2 regions of the Brevibacillus sp. HB1.1 genome follow, and region 1 is predicted to be linked to the other one. Evidence: riboswitches for the same ligand, from Rfam matches in the RefSeq annotation. Region 1 holds a riboswitch; the other holds the start of a gene.

Region 1 (7,396 bases):
ATTTAATGAAGTACGCGTGCTTCAGACGCACTTCATTTCCCGGGAACAGGCGGAAATACTTGCTCGGCGGGTTTTCCATGAAGTCGTCTTGCTCAATGTAGATTTCGCGGGAGAACGGAATTTGACGATTGCCCATCTCTGGGTTCTCTGGATTAATCTCCGCTTCGAGCATCTCGACTTGTCCTTCCGGATAGTTCGTGATGACGACCTTCAACGGATTCAAAACAGCCATCGTACGTGGTGCCTTCAGCTTCAGGTCCTCACGGATGAAATACTCCAGCATTTTCTCGTCAACCGTGCTGTTAGCGCGCGCTACCCCTACTTCACGAGCGAATGTACGAATCGCTTCCGGTGTATAGCCGCGACGACGGAAGCCTGCGATGGTTGGCATGCGCGGGTCATCCCAGCCGTCTACTACATTCTCATCAACAAGCTGTTTCAGCTTGCGTTTACTCATAACGGTGTTGGTCAGATTCAAGCGGGCAAATTCGTACTGGCGTGGTACACTCTCCATTTCGCACTCGCGGACTACCCAGTCGTACAACGGACGATGATCTTCGAATTCCAGTGAACACAGGGAGTGTGTCACGCCCTCGATGGCATCCTCCAACGGATGAGCGAAGTCGTACATCGGATAGATGCACCATTTGTCGCCCGTATTGTGATGCGTTGCATGGGAGATTCGATACAGAACCGGATCACGCATGTTGAAGTTCTGAGAAGCCATATCGATTTTCGCACGCAACACCTTTTCTCCGTCCTTGAATTCCCCTTGGCGCATCCGTGCAAACAGATCCAGGTTTTCCTCCACAGATCGGTTGCGGAACGGACTATCTGTGCCTGGCTCTGTCCATGTTCCACGCATTTTACGCATTTCTTCGGGAGACAGATCGTCTACGTAAGCCAGACCTTTTTTAATCAACAGCACCGCACGGTTGTACATCTCTTCAAAGTAATCAGATGCAAAAAACAGCCCATCCCATTCGAAGCCAAGCCATTGAACGTCCCTTTTGATGGCCTCTACGTATTCGATGTCTTCCTTCACCGGGTTGGTGTCGTCAAAACGCAGGTTGGCCTTGCCGGAAAATTCACGTGCCAACTCAAAGTTGAGGCAAATCGCTTTTGCATGTCCAATATGAAGATACCCGTTCGGTTCTGGGGGAAAGCGGGTAATAATTTCTTTTACTTTGCCCTCTTGCAAGTCATCAATCATGATATTGCGGATAAAATTGGATGCCGCTACCTTGTTTTCCAATGAAATCAACCTTTCACTTCACCTTTACATTCCATAATACTGATTCTCTACCCAGAGTTCAACAAAATCGGGTCGTGGACCGACCCGCTCACGTCTTCCATTGCTGCCTCGTTTGCCATTGTGGCCTGCAATACAGATGAATGACAGAATCAATGGCTAAGCGCTGCTCCGTGATCCCTCGAATCGTTTCGAGATGCTTCGGGGAAATCAGATGCAACAAAGGCTGTTCAACATGATTGAAACGTTGGAATGCTTCCGCTGCAATCCGATCCCACTGTGGGTAATACCGAAGCAAGTCATCGGGCATTACACGGGAGCGATCCGTGTCAGACTCGGGCAAACACTCAAAAGGTTCATCCAGATTTAACGTTCCATAATCATCGGTCAGCTCTTCGCCCGGAAAAATATCCCGTGCAGCCAATTCCATATCATACATGGTCGGCACACAATTCGCATGAAAGCTGTGGTTCACGTACCTTGCCTTATCCCAACAAAGAATGTACTTTCCGAACTGGTTCTTGAATGAATATTTTTGCACGTCCTGTTTTCGTAATGAGTCAAGTTTTTCCACAAATGCAGGGTCCAATACCTGGTCCAAATTATCCTGTGCCCATACAATCGTTCCTTTTGGGATAAACCTTGTCGCAAACACACCGTACCCGATCTCATCGTTGATATAGCGCAATTCTGTATCGGGATGCATCATGGTCTTTGTTTCACTCCTTGGCTTATGTGCCTTTTTATCATCATAAGCAATTCAGCCCCATGAGGTGTGTGAATGTCTGCGAAAAACACCCCTCCCCATAGCTTTCCTGACTATTTTTCTGGATTAAAAAATTTTTTCTTATTTACCACAAATGGTAAATAGTCTATATTATTGGCAAACGGTGTTTTAGGAACATTTTCCCACAACGATCGCATCAGTAAATGTGTCAATTTTATGCTTCATCCATTGATATCGAAACGGCAAACCCGGGGAAATCCGGCGACGCAAAGCTACAGGGGCTACCTCCGCAACAGCGGACACGCTTGCCAGCTACCGAAGTATTGATGTAGGACGAGACCAATGATCCTATATCATTGGTCTTTTTTTGCGCACATAATGTCTATTTTTGTCTATTTTTGTATGTTTGTGTATTTTTGACTTTTGAAGGAGGTGAGGCAACAGCGGATAGCCGGTTTAATGAATTCATTATTCTATTCATCATGAAGGAGGTTTCATAGGAATGTCATTCTGGAAGAAACTCTCAACCGTCGCGCTGACTGCTGTCATCGGGGTATCAACATTCTCTGGGGCACAAGCTGCTAACCGTCCAACAACGATGTCACCGAACGCAATGGTGACGACTCCTCACTATCTGGCTACGGCTGCGGCCCTGAAGACATTGGAAAACGGTGGAAACGCTGTAGATGCTGCTATTACAGCCGCTTCCACATTAGCTGTCGTCTATCCTCATTACACAACCATTGGTGGAGATAACTTCTGGCTCATCTACAATGCCAAAACAAAAGAGCTGAAGGCACTGAACGGCAGTGGTCGCGCAGGCGAAAAGGCAACCATCGACTATTACAAAAACAAAGGCTACGAAAAAATCCCGTCCCGCGGTTATGAATCGGCAAACACTGTCCCTGGTGTCGTCTCCGGCTGGTGGGAGGCTTACAACTACGCCCATAAAAGCATGGGCAACAGTAAGGTTCAATGGAACAAACTGCTGGAGCCTGCCATTGGATACGCCGAGAACGGATATCCAGTCTCCCCCAACCAAGTATATTGGACGAAATACGCGACAGATCCAACTGACAATAACTTGAAGAATCTTCAACGTTTTGATGGATTCCGTAAAACATTCCTGAAGCCCAACGGTGATCCCTATGCAGCAGGCGAAATTCTCAAACAAAAGGATCTTGCCAATACTTTGCGAATCATTGCGAAAAAAGGCGCTGACGGTTTTTATAAAGGAGAAGTAGCTAAAAAAATCGTAGCAGACATGCAAGCCAACGGCGGATTGCTCACGTTGAAAGATTTTGAGAAGCACACCTCCACTTGGGCAGATCCGATTTCGGTAGACTACCGCGGATATAAAGCGTACAACGTTCCGCCTAACTCCCAAGGCATGGCATCGCTCTCTATTCTTAATGTTTTGAATAACTTTGACCTCAAGAGCATGGGTGAAGGAACACCCGATTACTATCACACGATTGTGGAAGCTACCAAACAGTCTTTTGCTGACCGTGACAAATGGCTGACTGACCCTGCCTTTGTGGATATCCCTGTGGATGAGCTGTTGTCCAAGCAGCACGGGAAAGATTTAGCTGCGCGCATTGATATGAAGCAAGCTGCCAAATCCGTAGAACCGCTTGATCCAAAAGGCGATACAACCTGGTTCGGGATCGTCGACAAAGATGGAAATGCCGTGTCCATCATTCAGAGTCACTATTTTGACTGGGGTTCCGGCATCGTAGCGAAAGATACGGGCATCCTTTTGCAAAACCGCGGAAGCTATTTCTCTTTGGACTCCAAACACATCAATCACTTGGAACCAGGAAAACGTACCTTCCACACCATTAATCCAGCTATGCTCTTTAAAGGGGACAAGCCTTATCTTCTCTACGGAACACAAGGGGGAGAAGGACAGCCGCAAACGCAAGCCGCTCTTGTCACGCGTATCGTCGACTTTGGTTTCAGCGTACAAGACGCAATCGAAGCACCAAGATGGCTACATGGACGCAACTGGGGATCTGATTCCAACAATCTCAAGGTGGAAAGCCGCATCCCTCAAGACGTCCTGGACGAGTTAATAAAACGTGGGCATCCAGTCGAAAAGCTGGAAGCAGCCTATACCGATACGATGGGACAGTCCGGCGCAATCCTGATTGACCCGCAAACCAATGTAAAATTTGGCGGTGCTGACCCTCGCGGTGAAGGCGCAGCAATGGGATATTGATATTTTGTCAGACTGCTGAGTTAAACTCAGCAGTCTACCTGTATTATATTTCCTTGTGGCAGACCGCTTTTCACAAAGAAAGAAATATCTCAATCACGGATTAGGAGCGGAAAAATCCTATGTTTTTGTTCAACAAACTCAGGAACAAAATGATCCTTTGGTTTCTCGTCGTGGCCGTCATTCCACTTACTGCCGTTTCGATGTTTATCACGAGCAGCTTTTCATCCATTCTGATTGATAAACAAAAATCATCCTATGTTGACCTTACTTCCAGTACAGCCATAGCTATGGATCAATATCTGGACCGGCGTATGACAGAAATTCAGATTTTAGCCCGTACCTCGGATATTCAATCCGATGATGCAGCGGCAAAAAATGAATTCATCCGCAAGTTTACCGAGGAAATGAAACTGTATGACGGAAATACCTTTATCGCAAGTGATGGAAAAGTAACGGCTGATACGTTCCCCAAAAGCGTTGGAATCAATCTTGGCGAGCGCCAATTCTTCAAAGACGGTATGCAGGACAAGCCCAGCTTCTCCGATGTTCTAGTTGCGAAGACAACCGGCAATCGCTCTATCATCGTCGCTTCCCCTGTAAAAGCGAAAAATAATGAGAAGCTTGGTGTCTTGACCGGGCTCGTCAATGTAGATGACTTCACAGCTACATTCCTCAAGAATTTGAAAGTAGGCAACGATGGCTATCCGATTCTCGTTGATAACAAGGACCAGATTCAGTACCATCCTACCCAGGATCTGATCGGAAAACCGCTTGAGGAATCCGCTCTGCCGCAACCATTAATGGAAATCCTGAAATCAGGAAAAACAGAAAAGGGCTCATACAGCTACTCGGACAATGGTAAGGAATACGTTGTCACCTATTCCCCCATTCCCAAGACCAACTTTGGTTTGTATCTGCATATCCCTGTCGAATCCATAACGTCTGCGGTTTCATCCGTTACCAACATGGTTACGATCATTGTCATCATTGTTGTTGCTGTCGTGATCGCAATCGCGTACGCTGTTTCCCGGCAAATCTCCCGCCCTATTGCGGCAGTTGCCTCCGTGGCTAACCGCATTTCCGAGGGTGAACTGACTGTACAACCCTTGCAGATCCAAACCAAGGATGAGGTTGGACAGCTATCCCAATCCGTAAACACAATGGTGCTCAACCTGCGAACGATTATTCAACAAGTAAATGATACAGCTTCAGATCTTGCTTCTTCAGCAGAGGAATTGTCTGTCAACTCCGACCATACGAGCAAGGCTACCGAGCAAATCGCCATAACGATTCAGGAAGTAGCTTACGGTGCGGAAAAGCAAGTGAAGAGTGTAGAGGAAAGTGTCACCGCAATTCAAGGTGTATCGACAGGGGCCCAGCGGGTTGCCACGAATGCACAGCAAGCTGCCGAATCAGCTTTGGGCGCTTCCCAAATTGCAGTGGAAGGCAATCAGGCCCTTCAGGTCGTTATCAGCCAGATGCAATCGATCGAGAACACTGTTGGCAACATTGCCGATATCGTCAAACGATTAGGAAACAGCTCGCAGGAAATCGGACAAATTGTACAAGTCATCACCGGTATCGCTGAACAAACAAATCTGTTAGCACTTAACGCAGCTATTGAAGCGGCGAGAGCTGGTGAACAGGGGCGCGGATTCGCCGTTGTTGCAGACGAAGTGCGCAAATTGGCTGAGCAGTCCGCGCAATCCGCGCAACAGATCACACTGTTGATTACGACGATTCAGCTCGAATCAAACCAGGCTGTCCTTTCGATGGAACAGGGCACCAAAGAGGTCGCCACTGGACTTACAGTCGTTAACAATGCAGGCAAGTCCTTCGAACAGATCCAAGATGCTGTCACGCAGGTAGCAAGCCAAATTCAAGAAGTAAAAGCTTATTCTGAGCAAATGTCTTTTGGTACCAAACAGGTGGTAGAATTGGTCAGTGTCATTGAAGAAGTAGCGGAGAATTCTGCTGATGGAACACAAAGCGTGTCAGCCGCCACAGAAGAACAGCTGGCAGCTATGGAAGAAGTCAGTTCATCAGCTACTTCTCTGGCAAGAATAGCCGAAGAACTGCAATCTCATGTAAGCAAATTCAAGATATAGTCCAAACAACGAAAACAAGAAAAGCCGCCTTGCATGTGCACGGCGGCTCTTTCCTGCTTTCGCTTACACAAACTCCCACATCCGGTCAGGATGGTTCGTGCAAATTTGAACCTGAGGATGCCACGAAATGACTTCGCGGATATGCTTCGGATCATCCAGCGTCCACGCGATGACTTGGAAGCCTTTTTCAATCGCGGCTGCAGTTAGCTCACGCGTCAGAAACGGATATCCCATGGAGAGGATCGTGGCACCTGCTGCCTCCATCTGTTCCAGCATGAGTACAGGTCGGCCATATACAATCAGGCCTGTCTGCACTTCTTGGTCGAGCGTGCGAACGTGACGGATCAAATCGTGGTCAAAGGAAGTCAGGTACACCTCTTGCTTCATTCCATGCTTTTCTACAAGCGCGAGCACCTTTTCAGCGATACCCGGGTACATGTCACTTGTTGCTTTCAACTCGATATTTAGCGCGCAGCGACCTTTTACTGCGACTAGTACTTCCTCGAGTGTAGGGATTTTTTCGCCTGAAAACTTGTCGCCAAACCAGCTCCCTGCATCCAGCTCACGCAGCTCTGCCAAGGTATGATCCATGACCAGACCGTGGCCATTGGTCGTGCGTTCCAACGTAAAGTCGTGAATCAGCACCGGAACACCATCACGCGTCAACTGTACATCAATTTCCATTGCTTTGATAGCTGGCTCTGCCAAAGCCAGTCGAATCGCTGTCATTGTATTCTCCGGGGCTTTGCCTGACCACCCGCGATGTGCCATACAAATGTTCATTTCGCCAGCTCCTCTATCATTTCGTTTCTGTTATTTTTTCAAAAGCTTGCTGCCTTTTTCCGTCGCCGCCTGCATCGCTTCATCTACTGTCGCTTGGCCAAGCATCGCACGCTGCAGTTCTTTTTGAATCACATCCTGCAATTCTTTGTAGCCTGGAGCCATTGGACGAGGATAGCCGTATTGCAGTTGATCTACCGCGACCTTGAAGTTTGGTTCTTTTTCATAGAAAGCCTTCATTTCAGCCGAATCGATTGCTTCTGTCGTGACAGGCATATAACCGGAAGCGATTGACCAAGGAACTGTTT
Region 2 (7,396 bases), on a different contig from region 1:
TTTTTAGTCGGGAAATCTTCGGACTGGATCGTTCTGTTGAGCGCCTAGTGGAGGAATATTTCCACTCGGCTGCGCGTCGTCTGGATGTCCGCAAACGCATCTTGCTCTTGATGGGGCCTGTCAGTGGCGGTAAGTCTACGCTCGTGACGATGCTCAAACGAGGACTGGAAGAGTATTCACGGACGGAAGACGGAGCGATCTATGCACTTGATGGCTGCCCCATGCACGAAGAACCACTTCATCTTATCCCGCACGAGCTGCGTCCAGAGGTGGAAGAAGAGCTGGGAATCAAGATTGAAGGAGAATTGACACCCTATAACCGGATGAGGTTGGAAACCGAATATGGAGGGTGCATCGAGGATTTCCCTGTTCACCGGATTTTGTTTTCTGAAGCCAATCGTGTCGGTATCGGTACATTTAGCCCTTCTGATCCGAAGTCTCAGGATATTGCCGATTTGACGGGGAGCATCGACTTTTCGACGATTACGAAGTACGGCTCTGAGTCCGACCCGCGTGCGTATCGTTTTGATGGGGAGCTGAACAAAGCCAATCGCGGATTGATGGAGTTTCAGGAAATGCTGAAATGCGACGAGAAATTTTTGTGGCATCTCCTGTCGCTGACACAGGAAGGAAACTTCAAGGCAGGTCGTTTTGCCCTCATTTCTGCAGATGAACTGATTGTTGCGCATACAAACGAATCGGAGTACAAGGCTTTTATTGGGAATAAGAAAAATGAGGCGCTGCAATCTCGGATTATCGTCATGCCGATGCCGTATAATCTGCGTGTCAGTGACGAAGAAAAAATATACGCAAAATTAATCAAGCAATCCGACTTGGGGCATGTGCATATTGCACCGCATGCGCTCCGGTCAGCAGCAGTCTTTTCCATTATGACCCGCCTGAAAGAATCGAAAAAACAAGGGGCCGATCTACTGAAAAAGATGCGGCTGTATGACGGTGAATCGGTGGAAGGCTTCAAGGGAGCCGATCTGGAAGAACTGCGTAACGAGCATGCCGATGAAGGAATGTCCGGTATTGATCCGCGTTATGTCATCAACCGTATCTCCAGTGCACTGATCCGCCGCGACACTGAGTGCATCAATGCGCTTGATATTCTTCGGGCGCTTAAAGAAGGCTTTGACCAGCATCCATCTATCACCAAGGAGCAGCGGGAGAGGTATATGAACTTCATCTCTATCGCGCGCAAGGAATACGACGAGCTGGCGAAAAAAGAAGTGCAGAAGGCGTTTGTCTACAGCTACGAAGAGTCGGCAAAAACGCTCATGGATAACTATTTGGACAATGTGGAAGCTTATTGCAACATGAATAAAATCCGTGACCCCGTTACAGGTGAGGAGATGGATCCAGATGAGCGCCTGATGCGTTCCATCGAGGAGCAAATCGGCATCTCGGAAAATGCCAAGCGGGCCTTCCGCGAAGAAATTCTCATCCGTATCTCGGCCTATGCGCGTAAAGGGAAGCGTTTTGACTACAGCACGCATGATCGCCTGCGGGAAGCTATCGAGAAGAAGCTGTTTGCCGATCTAAAGGATGTCGTCAAAATTACGACCTCGAACAAAACGCCGGATGAGCATCAGCTCAAGAAGATTAATGAGGTCACCAAGCGTCTTATCGAAGAGCATCAATATTGCCCCGTTTGCGCAAATGAGCTGCTGCGCTATGTGGGTAGCCTGTTGAACAGATGACAGAACTTTGGCGACATGAGGAGCACGTCATATTCGGCGCAGATTGCGCCAGTTGCTAGGAGGAGACGGCATGAAAGATGAATCATCGTTCATTGTCTCCCGGGAAGACTGGTCGCTGCACCGCAAAGGGTACCAGGACCAAAATCGACACCAGGAAAAAGTGAAAGAAGCGATCAAAAAAAATCTGCCCGATCTCGTCAGCGAAGAAAACATCATCATGTCGAATGGTCGGGAAGTTATTAAGATCCCTATTCGCTCCCTGGATGAATACCGATTGCGTTTTAACTTCCAAAAGGGAAAACATGGCGGTCAAGGTAAAGGAAACAGTAAAGTAGGAGATGTCGTCGCCCGTGACGGCGATCCGGCGCAAGGGCCAGGAAAGGGTCAGGGAGCGGGTGATCAGCCAGGTGTAGACTACTACGAGGCTGAAATCAGCGTAGAAGAATTGCAGGAGATGCTTTTCGCCGAGCTGGAGCTGCCGAACCTTCAACAAAAAGACGAGGAACAAATCGTCGTGGAAGAGACTCGGTTCAATGATGTCCGGAAAAAAGGCTTGATGGGCAACATTGATAAAAAACGTACGCTGATTGCGGCCATCCGCCGAAATGCGCTGGCAGGCTACAGTGATATGGAGCTGGGGATCACCGATGATGACCTGCGCTTTAAGACGTGGGAAGAGATCATCAAGCCTCATTCCAATGCTGTCATTATTGCGATGATGGATACGTCGGGAAGTATGGGCGTGTTTGAAAAGTATATTGCCCGCAGCTTTTTCTTCTGGATGGTACGTTTTCTGCGCACCAAGTACGAAAAAGTCGAGATCGTCTTCATTGCCCATCATACGGATGCGAAAGAAGTAACGGAGGACACCTTTTTCTCGAAAGGGGAAAGTGGGGGGACGATCTGCTCCTCTGCCTACAAAAAGGCGTTGGAGATCATCGATAGCCGCTACCCAACATCGCAGTACAACATTTACCCGTTCCATTTTTCCGACGGCGACAACCTCACGTCTGACAATGAGCGCTGCGTAAAGCTGGTGAAAGAGCTCATGGAGAGATGCAACATGTTCGGCTATGGCGAAGTGAATCAGTATAATCGTCATTCAACCCTCATGTCAGCGTATCGCCACATCAAAGAGCCGAAATTCATGCATTGTGTCATTCGGGAAAAGGGCGAGGTATACAAGGCGTTGCGTACTTTCTTTGGCAAGAAGGAAGCTGTGAAGTAATCATAGTGGCAACCGGGCGAGAAATCGTCCGGTTGACTTATGTGAGGGGTGTTACTATGTATCCACAAAAGCATCGGATGCGCAACACGGGAGCCTTCACTTTCTTGGCATACTTTACATTGGGGGCAGGTGTACTGCTATTTTCAATCGGTTTATACAATGCAACAGGTCTTCAGCTGCACGAAAAGGGGTATTATATCGCATGTATGCTTCTGGTAGCAGTTGGATCGATTTTGACGCAAAAAGTAGTGAGAGATAATGCAGAGGATCGAACAATTATTGAGGAGCAGGAAAGAGAATTTAACTTGAAGGTATCGAAAGCGGAGAAAGAAACGCCGAAATAGCCCAGATGGTGTATGGTTTAGGCAAGGAAAATGTTAAAGTTGTTCATCATCGGGTATTCGCTCCATTTTGGTGGGGAGGAAACCAATGGATCGCAAAAAAACCGCCAGGCTCATGCCCTGACGGTCTTTCGAATGAGCGCTACAAACTCCTCTGCCTTTTCAATGTGTGGAGAGTGCCCCACATTTTCCATGACTATCTCCTGATAGGAACCGCCAGCGCGCTGATATTGTTCGAGCACGTCTCGAATTTGGGAGACCATCGGCTGCGGAGGATATTCGTCTTCCCCTGGCCATCCGGGGACATAGCCAAGCTTGCCTAGTGTACCGAAATCAGCAAGCGACTGATCCGAGATAATGGCATCATCCGCACCGCGAATCCATAAAATCGGACACTTCGGCTCCATCTGGACAATACCGGACAAATTTACGTATTTGGGAGAAATCGCATTCGTAATCCCTGTCGTCCCAGGAGCAACACCGGGCCAATCGTTTACGTATTCAAAGGCACCAGGGTAAAAGCCCTCTCCCGTTCTCGTAGAGATTATCGCGCTCACATAACGATCTTCCTGCTCTGGGCCAACCTGGAACGGGGGATTGAAATAAAGCTGATTCATGACATTGCGAGGACTGGAGGGAGATTCATTACTCATATCTTTGGCTGCTATCCTTTTGACCAGCTCGGAGTTGACAGCTCCTCCACCTGAGCCTGAGAAGCTGCTGTAGCACGGGGTGCCAACTATATCCTTGGTTCCACCAAAGCCGTAAGGAGACATGGGGGCGATTAGAATCAGGGAGCGTACTTCCTGCGGGTGATCGATGGCAAACTGCATCACGATCCCACCGCCCAACGACCAGCCGGCAAGATGGACGGGTGTTGGCAAGTCCAATGCCCGAATAAACGAGTGAAGGTCATCCGACCAGTCTCGCAAACCGCGTGTCGCATCGATGGGCAATGCTTCACTTGCTCCATAGCCACGCATATCAGGTGCGTACACACGGTACTGGTCACATAGAGCCGCTATGGTATCATCCCAGAACAAGTTGGCTGATGCATTGCCGTGAATGAGGAGGAGCGGTTCTCCTTCTAGTACGCCAGCTGTCAGATAAGAAACGAGCAGTCGATCGGTCTGAATCGTTTTTGTTTCGATTCGTGCATCCATCAATGATGTGCTCCTTTCATTGTATAAGATTATAAATATCAGAATATTTACATTATATATCCATTCGGTTACAAAATGAGAAAAGAAAACAACCGCCCGTGAAAGGCGGTTGCAGGAAGGTTACATATGGAGACCACGCATCTGTTGTTCGATTTTCTCAAAGCCGCCAGAAACCTTAACGACTTCGTCTTTTTGTTCAGAAACGAGAACAAGCACTTCTTCCAGGCTCTCTTTGTTCTTGTCGGTAATATCTGCGTTGACTTCAACTTTTGCGCCGACTTCTTGAATCATACTGTGAACATGGATAATGAACTCTTGCAGGTTTTTCGTTTTATCCGCAAAGTTTTGCATGTAGTTGTCTACATTGGTGAACATTTCTTGTACTTCAATGATGCCCTCGCTATTTTTCTCAAAAGAAGTCTGTGACTCAGAAATCATATCTGATACGAGCTTCATTTTTTCGCGAATGGTCATGAGCAGGTTCGAGATCGATTCAGAGGATAGCTTGGAGGATTCAGCCAGCTTGCGTACTTCATCTGCTACGACAGCAAATCCTCGGCCATGTTCGCCTGCGCGAGACGCTTCAATCGTGGCATTGAGTGCCAACAGATTGGTTTGTGCAGAAATCTCGGAAATGGTTTGAATGATTTTCCCAATCGATTCGGTTTCTTTATTGAGCTCTTGAATCAGCTGGTTCGTACCTTGGATATCCTTGATGAATCGTTCAAAGTCATTGCCGATGTTGCCGATGCGTTTGCCGCTCTCATTAGTGGCTTCTTTGGTCGATTCTACGTAATCATGCATCTCTGTAACAGAGCGGGTCATGTCCTCCACTTGCAGATTCGTCGAGCTCATTTCCCGACGCAGTTCGTCGGTATTGCTGGTCTGAACCGTAAAGGACTCCATAATGTCTTGCAGGGAAGCGACGGTTTCGACTGCGCGAATATTTACACCGTCCGTCACCTTGTTCAAATTCTCTTGATAGTCTTGCATAGAGGTGAGTGATTCATTGATCTGATCCAGAACACGTTGCAACGATTCCTTTGAGGCAATCGCTTCTTGTTTTTGTTGCTCACTTTCCTCTTGCAGCTTGTTATTGAATACAGCATGCATCATGCTCGTGACAGAGACGAAGCAGAAGGTAAGCAAGAAGTACATCAGATCAAGGTTGTTTGTCGAATGGAAAATCGTTTCTCTCTGTGTCAGGAAGTAGTAAGAGACAATACCCAATGTCGATACAATCGTCAAAATATTGATGAGTCGGTCTTGATAAATCCCCATGACTGCTACAAAGAACATAATGGTCATGATATTGATCATATGCGGGTCCAGTCCAACTACGATGAACATAAAAATTCCGATTACCGCGAAGTTGAAAAACTTCATGAAGGGCGCTGCTTTTTCACGGAACCTCGGGCGATTAGAGATGTAAGTAAAAGGTGCCAGTACGCCATACAAAATACCCAGTATCGTGAAAACGAATGTGTACGATACGCCTAGAAAAAGGTTTAAGACCTGAACTACCGTAATAATACTTGCGAATACGATTACGACCCAATTGTTTCTTCTTCTCAATAGATCAATGTTATCCATGTTATCCATGTTACCCACCTACCTCGACTTTTACTTGGTTGGATGACGACGAATTGTACCAGGAATATTTCGGATCGTGCTTATTGTCATAGACATCTTTTAGATGGAAGAGGGTCGGAATGGCATCGGCCCCTTTGTAAAAGACGATATCTTTGGTCTGAGTCGCCTTTACTTGATACTTCTTATTAATGAACGTAAAAAAAGTTGGATCTGCTACCCCGATTGCGTGGGTATAACCGTGCTTTTCAGCGTAATCTATCATTAAGCAAATTCCTTTTTGCCCTAGTTGTCCACGGTATTTCGGCAAAACAGCGAGACTGTCTACCTCCATTACTTTCATATCTTCTGTAACAACATCCTGAAAAAGTGATTTCATATAAGCACTTGATTTGGAAAAGGGCGTCATTTCAAATGTTCCACCTGCTTCACCATCTTCGGCAAGTAAGAGGAACTGAGCCGAGCCTTCTTTCGCATGCTCCATCTCGAAGCCCATGCTTGTCCATACTGTTTCTTTGATTTCATGAAATTGTGCTAACTCTTGTACGGTTTCTACTTGTTTGTACATAACTTCTCCACTCCATCATTTTCTCTGATTGAACCATGTTGTGTATGTTTGACGTCACTAAAGTTATGTTTTTCCATCCGATACGATAATGAAAGTGCTTTCATCCTCCTTTCAAAAATGTAAACACAAAAAAAGGCCGTTCCATCGAAATGGAACAACCGAAGCTACCAACATCGAATAAATGGTCTCAAGATGATGGCAACCCGGCTATCATGGTCAAAGACTGTAGACCCGTGGTTTTGCGTCGCCACCTTTCGATGACTTTGCCTTTTGCATTTTTTAGCAAAAATTGTAAAGATGTGTCGAATTTTGCTAGACATAATCATGCAAAATATAAGCCAAAAGATATATTCTTGTCAAGTTTTGGTAGGGAAAATAAACTAATTGTTCATAAAGCATAGACGTAGAAAAAACCAGTTGTGTGATCAACTGGTTTTTCGTTATATAAGCGTTAGGTTAGGGTACGCAGAATGTCTAAAACTTCACTAGGCTCCATGCGTTTTTTGTAATCAGGATCTAAGCCTGCTGAACGGATTACGCCCTGGTTGTCGAGGATATAAGTAGCAGGTATGGGGAGTGTCCATGAATCTTCGCTATTAAAACGATGGAGATCAATATCCAATGATCGGTAGGTATCATGTGAAAAATCAGGCAGTCTGAATCTGAGTTTATATTTTTCTGCTACTTGGTTATTGGTATCGCATAACACGGGAAAGCTCAGACCGTTTTTCTCTTGCATAGTAAGAGAGTGTGCAGGAGATTGTGGACTAATGGCAAACAATTGGGCACCCAGAGAGGTT

Evidence for each region. Region 1 has a riboswitch for cyclic di-GMP ahead of ggt (gamma-glutamyltransferase). Riboswitches for the same ligand answer to the same signal wherever they lie in the genome.
Region 2: it holds a riboswitch for cyclic di-GMP, as region 1 does, so the genes downstream of both, HPY27_RS14750 (GNAT family N-acetyltransferase) here and ggt (gamma-glutamyltransferase) in region 1, are expected to answer to the same signal.

Annotation. Positions count from the first base shown of each region.
Region 1 covers NZ_JABMIV010000004.1:275,661-283,056, forward strand. Annotated here, with positions in the region: gene HPY27_RS13820 (glutamine--tRNA ligase/YqeY domain fusion protein) at 1-1,264, opposite strand, end outside; gene HPY27_RS13825 (SET domain-containing protein) at 1,344-1,961, opposite strand; cyclic di-GMP riboswitch class I at 2,211-2,299, shown strand; gene ggt (gamma-glutamyltransferase) at 2,482-4,200, shown strand; gene HPY27_RS13835 (methyl-accepting chemotaxis protein) at 4,320-6,308, shown strand; gene HPY27_RS13840 (glycerophosphodiester phosphodiesterase) at 6,372-7,091, opposite strand; gene HPY27_RS13845 (ABC transporter substrate-binding protein) at 7,122-7,396, opposite strand, start outside.
Region 2 covers NZ_JABMIV010000005.1:9,933-17,328, forward strand. Annotated here, with positions in the region: gene HPY27_RS14725 (PrkA family serine protein kinase) at 1-1,706, shown strand, start outside; gene yhbH (sporulation protein YhbH) at 1,777-2,934, shown strand; gene HPY27_RS14735 (YiaA/YiaB family inner membrane protein) at 2,991-3,278, shown strand; gene HPY27_RS14740 (alpha/beta hydrolase) at 3,389-4,438, opposite strand; gene HPY27_RS14745 (methyl-accepting chemotaxis protein) at 4,559-6,049, opposite strand; gene HPY27_RS14750 (GNAT family N-acetyltransferase) at 6,042-6,596, opposite strand; cyclic di-GMP riboswitch class I at 6,791-6,874, opposite strand; gene HPY27_RS14755 (peroxiredoxin-like family protein) at 7,048-7,396, opposite strand, start outside.